Regions from separate parts of the Scandinavium manionii genome, predicted to be linked through region 1. Evidence: predicted binding sites of a transcription regulator. Region 1 holds the regulator's gene; the other holds the start of a gene.
What was found. Region 1 encodes PurR, which represses purine synthesis genes. Its sites were predicted from a motif close to CANGCAAACGTTTGCNTG; they were not measured.

Region 1 (3,573 bases):
GAACAGCGGTGTCGCATGGGTAATGGTGTGCAGCACCGGCGAAATATAGGTGTAGAGCGTGAACATCGCCCCGGCTCCGAGCACGGTCGTCAACAACGCCGTCAGCACCTGCGGACGCACCAGAACCGACAGTTCCTTTTTCACGTCAGGGCGTTCACCGCTGCTGCCCTTCGGCAAGGAGAACCACAGGCTAACCATCGCTACCAGGCCAAGTCCGGCCGTCGCGAGGAACGACATCCGCCAGCCGATGGTTTCACCGAGCCAGGTCGCCGCCGGAACGCCGCCGATATTAGCGATCGTCAGCCCCATAAACATGGTCGCCACCGCGCTGGCCTGCTTGTGCTTAGGCACTACGCTGGCAGCCACCACCGAGCCGAGGCCGAAGAAGGCCCCGTGATTAAGACTGGTGATAATGCGCGACAGCAGCAGCGTGGTGTAATCCGGCGCGATAGCCGACAGTACGTTGCCGAGCGTGAAAATGGCCATCAGGAAAATGAGCGCATTACGGCGCGCGCGATGTGAAAGCAGCAACGTCATCAACGGCGCACCAACCATCACACCAATGGCATAGGCGCTGATCAGCATCCCGGCGGCAGGGATAGAGACATCGACGCCTTTAGCGATAACGGGCAGCAAGCCCATTGGCGAGAATTCCGTGGTCCCGATGGCAAACGCCCCGATTGCCAACGCCAGCAGGGGAAAATTGATTTTCATGTAACGACTCCGGTAAGCCATCCGTCTGGGATGGTGCAACAGCAGAAGTCAAAAGCATGACATCAATCACAAAAAAACAGAAGTAAACAAAATGGCAAAAGTTTTTTGCAAATCTGGTAACAATCGGCAGGAAGATGAGGCGGAGGAAGAGAACTCTCCCTCCGTATAAATCAATGCAGGACGGCGGTCAGACCGGCGGCAACAATCACGGCCAGCGCAATCACGGTCGTCATCAGAGAGAGCTTAAGGTCGGTACTCATCAATTTTTCTCCTTTTAATCCCCACAACAAAAGTGAGCTTGCTCATTTTTGCACAACTGTACGCAAAAATCTTCCTGGTTTTAAGCTCATAGCGATTTTTCTCTTTCCCTTTGCCTCAGAATCAGACAAAATTCCACGCTAATTTAAAAGCGTACCAGCCATTGACCCCCTCCTGTCGTCCTGTCTGTATCCCGGCGTACTGCAATTCAATTGAATTGTGTTAAGGGTGTGTAAAGGCAAACGTTTTCGTGTTGGTAAACAGGCGTAAGGAAAGGGTCTGGAGTGAGAACGAATGGCAACTATTAAAGATGTAGCGAAGCGCGCAAACGTTTCCACTACAACAGTGTCACATGTAATTAACAAAACGCGTTTCGTGGCGGAAGAGACCCGCAACGCGGTGTGGGCGGCCATTAAAGAGCTGCACTACTCTCCTAGCGCCGTAGCGCGTAGCCTGAAGGTGAATCACACCAAAACAATCGGCCTGCTGGCAACCAGCAGCGAAGCCGCCTATTTTGCTGAAATCATTGAAGCCGTTGAGAAAAACTGCTTCGAGAAAGGCTATACCCTGATCCTGGGTAACGCCTGGAACAACCTGGAAAAACAGCGCGCCTATCTTTCAATGATGGCGCAAAAGCGCGTCGATGGCCTGCTGGTGATGTGTTCTGAATACCCGCAGTCGGTGCTCGAGATGCTGGAAGAGTACCGTCACATCCCGATGGTGGTGATGGATTGGGGCGAATCTAAAGCTGATTTTACCGACTCGGTAAATGATAACGCTTTCCAGGGTGGCTATATTGCCGGACGCTATCTGGTCGAACGCGGTCATCGCGAAATCGGCGTCATTCCTGGCCCGATGGAGCGTAACACTGGCGCCGGACGTCTGGCAGGTTTCATGAAAGCCATGGAAGAAGCGCAAATCAACGTGCCTGAAAACTGGATTGTGCAGGGTGATTTCGAGCCTGAATCTGGCTATCGCGCCATGCAGAAAATTCTTGCGCAACAGCCACGCCCGACCGCCGTGTTCTGCGGCGGTGACATTATGGCGATGGGTGCCTTGTGCGCCGCAGACGAAATGGGCCTGCGCGTTCCACAGGATATTTCAGTCATTGGCTACGATAACGTGCGCAATGCGCGCTTCTTTACCCCTGCCCTGACCACTATCCATCAGCCGAAGGATTCGCTGGGTGAAGCGGCCTTCGATATGCTGCTGGATCGTATTGTCAATAAGCGTGAAGAGTCGCAGTCTATTGAAGTGCACCCGCGCCTGATCGAGCGCCGCTCGGTTGCCGACGGTCCGTTCCGCGACTACCGCCGTTAATGATCTCTCAGGAGCCGGTTATTCCGGCTCCTGTAACCACTCTTTATTCAACGTTTCACTGTCCCCCAAATACTCCAGCAGCCAGCTCAGCGCCGGTGACATGTCATTTTGTTGCCAGGTCAGGCAGCATGCCGCATCCGGGAACGGATTTTCCAGCTCCAGCACCACCCATTCACCGCTGTCGATATACGGACGGGCAAAATGCGTGGGCACCATTCCAGCACACAGCCCGGCTGAAAGACAGGTCGCGGAAGATTCCCAGTCCGGCACCACAATCCGTTTTTGATTATCCAGCAGCCAGGTGATGCGTTTCGGCAACGATCGCGAGGTATCTTCCTGCACCAGCGCCGACCAGTTGCGCAACACATCATCGCTGAGCGGGCCGGGCATCTGCGCCAGCGGATGTTGACTCGACACCACGCAGTTCCAGCTCAGCATCCCCATATCGCGAAACGCGTAACGTCCACCGACCGGGATCGCCTGGGTGGCCCCAATAGCCAGCTCCACGCGCCCGTCGGATAACGCATCCCACACGCCGTTGAACACTTCCTGGAATACGCACAGTTCGACATCCTTAAAGTGGCGATAGAAATCGACAATCATCTGCCGGGTGCGTTCCGGACGCACAATATTGTCCACCGCGATGGCCAAATTGCCGCGCCAGCCGTTGGCGATTTGCTGACACTGCTGACGGGTGATCTGCATTTTTTTGATAACAGAGCGCCCCTCTTTCAAAAACCAGGCACCTGCGGGGGTTAATTCCACGTCTCGATGGCGTCGTTCAAACAGCGGAACCGCCAACCATTCCTCTAGCTGACGTACGGTATAGCTGATCGCAGAAGGCACACGGTGCAACTCCTGCGCGGCTGCGCTGAAGCTCCCGTTACGCGCTACAGCGTCCACGACTTCAAGAGAATATTCTGACCACATAGGTTGCCTGCAAAAAATTTGAACTCACCAGACAAATATTAGCGTTTCACAAGCGAAGTTGCACTCCCTACACTCTGCTGCCATCGACACCTGCAACGAGAAAGAAAATGAATAAACAACCTGGGAAAGGATTTTTGTGCTGGCTGGCTGGCCTGAGCGTACTCGGTTTTCTGGCAACCGATATGTATCTGCCCGCATTTTCCGCCATTCAAACCGATTTACAAACCCCTGCCGCCGCCGTCAGCGCCAGCCTTAGCCTGTTCCTGGCCGGTTTTGCCCTCGCTCAGCTGATGTGGGGCCCGCTGTCTGACCGTTACGGTCGTAAACCTATTCTGCTGACCGGCCTGGCGA
Region 2 (3,573 bases), on a different contig from region 1:
ACAGCCGCGGTGTAGCGAAACACAGCTATCACACCAAAGGCCAGGCGATGGATTTTCATATTGAAGGCGTTTCGTTAAGCAATATTCGCAAAGCTGCGTTATCTATGCGCGCAGGTGGTGTAGGATATTACCCACGTAGTAACTTTGTGCATATTGATACCGGGCCGGTGAGGACCTGGTAACGAAACAGGAGCATCATGAACTATCGTATTATTCCGGTTACGGCTTTCGCCCAGAACTGTTCACTCATCTGGTGTGAGCAGACCAAACTTGCTGCACTGGTGGATCCTGGCGGTGACGCTGAGTGTATCAAACAGGAAGTGGCTGCCGCAGGCGTAACGCTGATGCAGATTTTGCTGACTCATGGTCATCTTGATCACGTTGGCGCCGCCGCGGAGCTGGCACAACATTACGGTGTGCCAGTTATTGGACCGGAAAAAGAAGATGAGTTCTGGCTTCAGGGGCTGCCAGCGCAGAGCAAAATGTTCGGTCTTGAAGACTGTCAGCCGCTCACGCCAGACCGCTGGTTGAATGAAGACGATACCGTCAGCGTGGGTAACGTCAGCCTCAACGTATTGCATTGTCCGGGCCATACGCCGGGTCATATTGTCTTTTTCGACGCAGTTTCGCAGCTGCTAATTTCAGGCGATGTGATCTTTAAAGGTGGAGTAGGGCGCAGCGATTTCCCGCGTGGCGACCATGGGCAGCTTATCGATTCGATTAAGCGCAAATTGTTACCGCTCGGCGATGCCGTCAGCTTTATTCCAGGCCATGGTCCTATGTCAACGCTCGGTCATGAGCGTGTGCATAATCCTTTCCTTCAGGATGAGATGCCTGTCTGGTAAAGATAAAAAGCCGCGTTTGCGGCTTTTTTAATGCTCAAAACAAATAACAAAGGCCGCATTCGCGGCCTTTGGCTTTTTTGTCGCCAGGGTTACAGCACGGCGACGATGGCTTCGCACAGTGGGGCCATATTGTCTGGCGTCATGCCCGCGACGTTCACTCGCCCGGAGGCAACCGCATAAACGCCAAACTCTTCACGCAGACGCAGCACCTGTTCTTTGGTCAGGCCGCTGAAGGAGAACATGCCGTTCTGCTTGGTGATGAAGCTGAAATCACGGTCCGCACCTTTCTCGGCGAGGGTGTTCACGAACAGCAAGCGCATACGCTGAATGCGCTGGCGCATGTCAGTCAGCTCTTGCTCCCAGATGGCGCGCAGCGCGTCATTGCTGAGGATCGTCGCCACCACGGCGGCACCGTGAGCGGGTGGGTTAGAGTAGTTGGCGCGGATAACCGCTTTCATCTGGCTGAATGCGCGGTCAACCGTTTCTGCATCCGCAGAAACGAGCGTGCAGGCACCCACGCGTTCGTTGTAGAGGCCAAAGTTTTTCGAGAAGGAACTCGCAACCAGCAGCTCTTTATGTACGGCGGCAAAGGCGCGCAGGCCTTCAGCATCTTCTTCCAGACCACGAGCAAAGCCCTGGTAGGCGAAGTCAAACAGCGGCAGCCAGCCTTTCTCTACGGACAGTTTTGCCAACTGTTCCCACTGTTCCAGCGTCGGGTCGATCCCGGTTGGGTTGTGGCAGCAGCCGTGGAATAAAACCACGTCGCCCGCCTGAGCTTGATTCAGGCTGGCAATCAGGCCGTCAAAATCCAGAGCGTGTTGATTCGCGTCGTAATAGCTGTATTCGCAGACTTCCAGCCCGGCGGAATTAAACACGCCTTTGTGGTTCGGCCAGCTTGGGTTACTGACCCATACGCGTTGTACGTCAGTGTTTTTAGCAAGAAAATCCGCGGCTACGCGCAGTGCGCCGGTGCCACCTGGGGTCTGCGCCGTACGTGCGCGTTTTTCAGTCACAATCGCACTGCCTTTCCCGAACAGCAGCTCCTGCGTGCAGCGGCCAAATTCCGGAATACCGTCAATGCCGAGGTAGTTCTTGGTGGTTTCATTTTCCAGCAGATAAAGTTCCGCTTTTTTTACGCTGGTCAGAACCGGTGTTTTACCGGTCTCATCTTTGTAAACACCAATCCCGAGGTTGATTTTTCCTGGGCGGTCATCGGCACGAAACAGATCGGCCAGGCCCAGAATAGGGTCGGCAGGGGCAGCGGTTATGTTCTCAAACATGACGAGGTTCCATTGTGGTTACTGAAGGGAAATCCGCTCTCAGGTTAACGGGAGAATGACGAAAAGCCAACCGTTTGCGAGAAAAAGCGAGAGGCTTTTTAAAAGTCACTATTATTTACTGCCAGCCATAAAAAAACAGGGCCGAAGCCCTGTTTCTTAAGCATATAACAAAGTGGCGTACTGATTAGAACTGGTAAACGATACCGACAGCAGCCTGGTCGTCGGTAGCCTGACCAGATGCTTTAGAGTAGTCGTTGTCGTTCAGCAGGTTAAACTTATAAGCTGCGTAGACGTTCATGTTCTTGTTGAAGTAGTACCATGAACCCACTTCGATGTATTTAACCAGGTCAGCATCGCCGCCGTCGAAGCCAGGACGTGCCAGCAGGTCTTTACCTTTGGACTGTACGTAGCCTACAGATGGACGCAGACCGAAATCGAACTGGTACTGAACCACGGCTTCGATGTTCTGAGTTTTGTTCGCGAAGTTGCTGTCTGGCTCGCGAGTCATGTTGGTGGTTTCAGCATACATCACTGCAGCGTAGACGTTGTTCGCGTCGTATTTGAATGCAGTAGACCATGCTTCAGCGCGGTCGCCGCCAGCACTTGCGTTGCCAGCAACACCATCGATGGCGTAAGTCTGCGGGTTAGACTGATCGTCGGTACGGTCAGCCGTTTCGTAACCCGCAGCAACGCTGAAGCCGTCCAGGAATGCGTACTGAACGGAAGAGCTGAAGCCATCACCGTTCGCTTTCGCGCCATTACCGGAGAGGTTTACGGTGTTCGGCGTGCCGTTGTCATCATAGTCAACAGTGATCGGGCTGTTACGCTCGTTTTTTCCCTGATACTGCAGGGCGAAGCTCAGGCCATCAACCAGACCGAAGAAATCGCTGTTACGGTAGGTCAGAACGCCATTGGTACGGCCGTTCATGAAGTTGTCTGTAGCAGCCCAGGAATCGCCGCCCCACTCAACCAGCATATCGGTGTATGCCGCTACGTCGTAGATGGCGCCGTAGTTACGACCGTAGTCGATAGAACCCGCGTCACCAAATTTCAGACCTGCAAATGCCAGACGGGTAGCGGTACCCTGAGAACCTTCAGCGTTAGACGCATTCAGGTTGTATTCCCACTGGCCGTAACCGGTGATCTGATCGTTGATCTGAGTTTCACCTTTGAAACCGATACGGGCATAAGTGGTGTCATCACTGCCGGTGTCGCCGTTGGTGGTCCAGATGTGTTCACCTACTGCTTTACCGTAGAAATCCAGTTTGTTGGCATTTTTGTTATAGATTTCTGCTGCGTTTGCCGCACCAGCTGCCAACAGGGCAGGGATAACCACTGCCAGGATATTGCGCTTCATCATTATTTATTACCCTCATTGGTTTTTTTATGGACACTTTCCACTACCGCCAATAGTTTTCGTCAATAAATATTTACGGAACTATTGATGA

Region 2: the regulator PurR is predicted to act here: its motif matches at 2,189-2,206, upstream of MUU51_RS17970 (amino acid aminotransferase).

What each region holds. Positions count from the first base shown of each region.
Region 1 is NZ_JALIGC010000032.1:82,060-85,632, forward strand. It holds gene MUU51_RS03495 (MFS transporter) at 1-714, opposite strand, end outside; gene cydH (cytochrome bd-I oxidase subunit CydH) at 885-974, opposite strand; gene purR (HTH-type transcriptional repressor PurR) at 1,267-2,292, shown strand; gene punR (DNA-binding transcriptional activator PunR) at 2,311-3,222, opposite strand; gene punC (purine nucleoside transporter PunC) at 3,330-3,573, shown strand, end outside.
Region 2 is NZ_JALIGC010000040.1:41,552-45,124, reverse strand. It holds gene mepK (peptidoglycan L,D-endopeptidase MepK) at 1-182, shown strand, start outside; gene MUU51_RS17975 (MBL fold metallo-hydrolase) at 198-845, shown strand; gene MUU51_RS17970 (amino acid aminotransferase) at 935-2,125, opposite strand; gene MUU51_RS17965 (porin) at 2,310-3,485, opposite strand.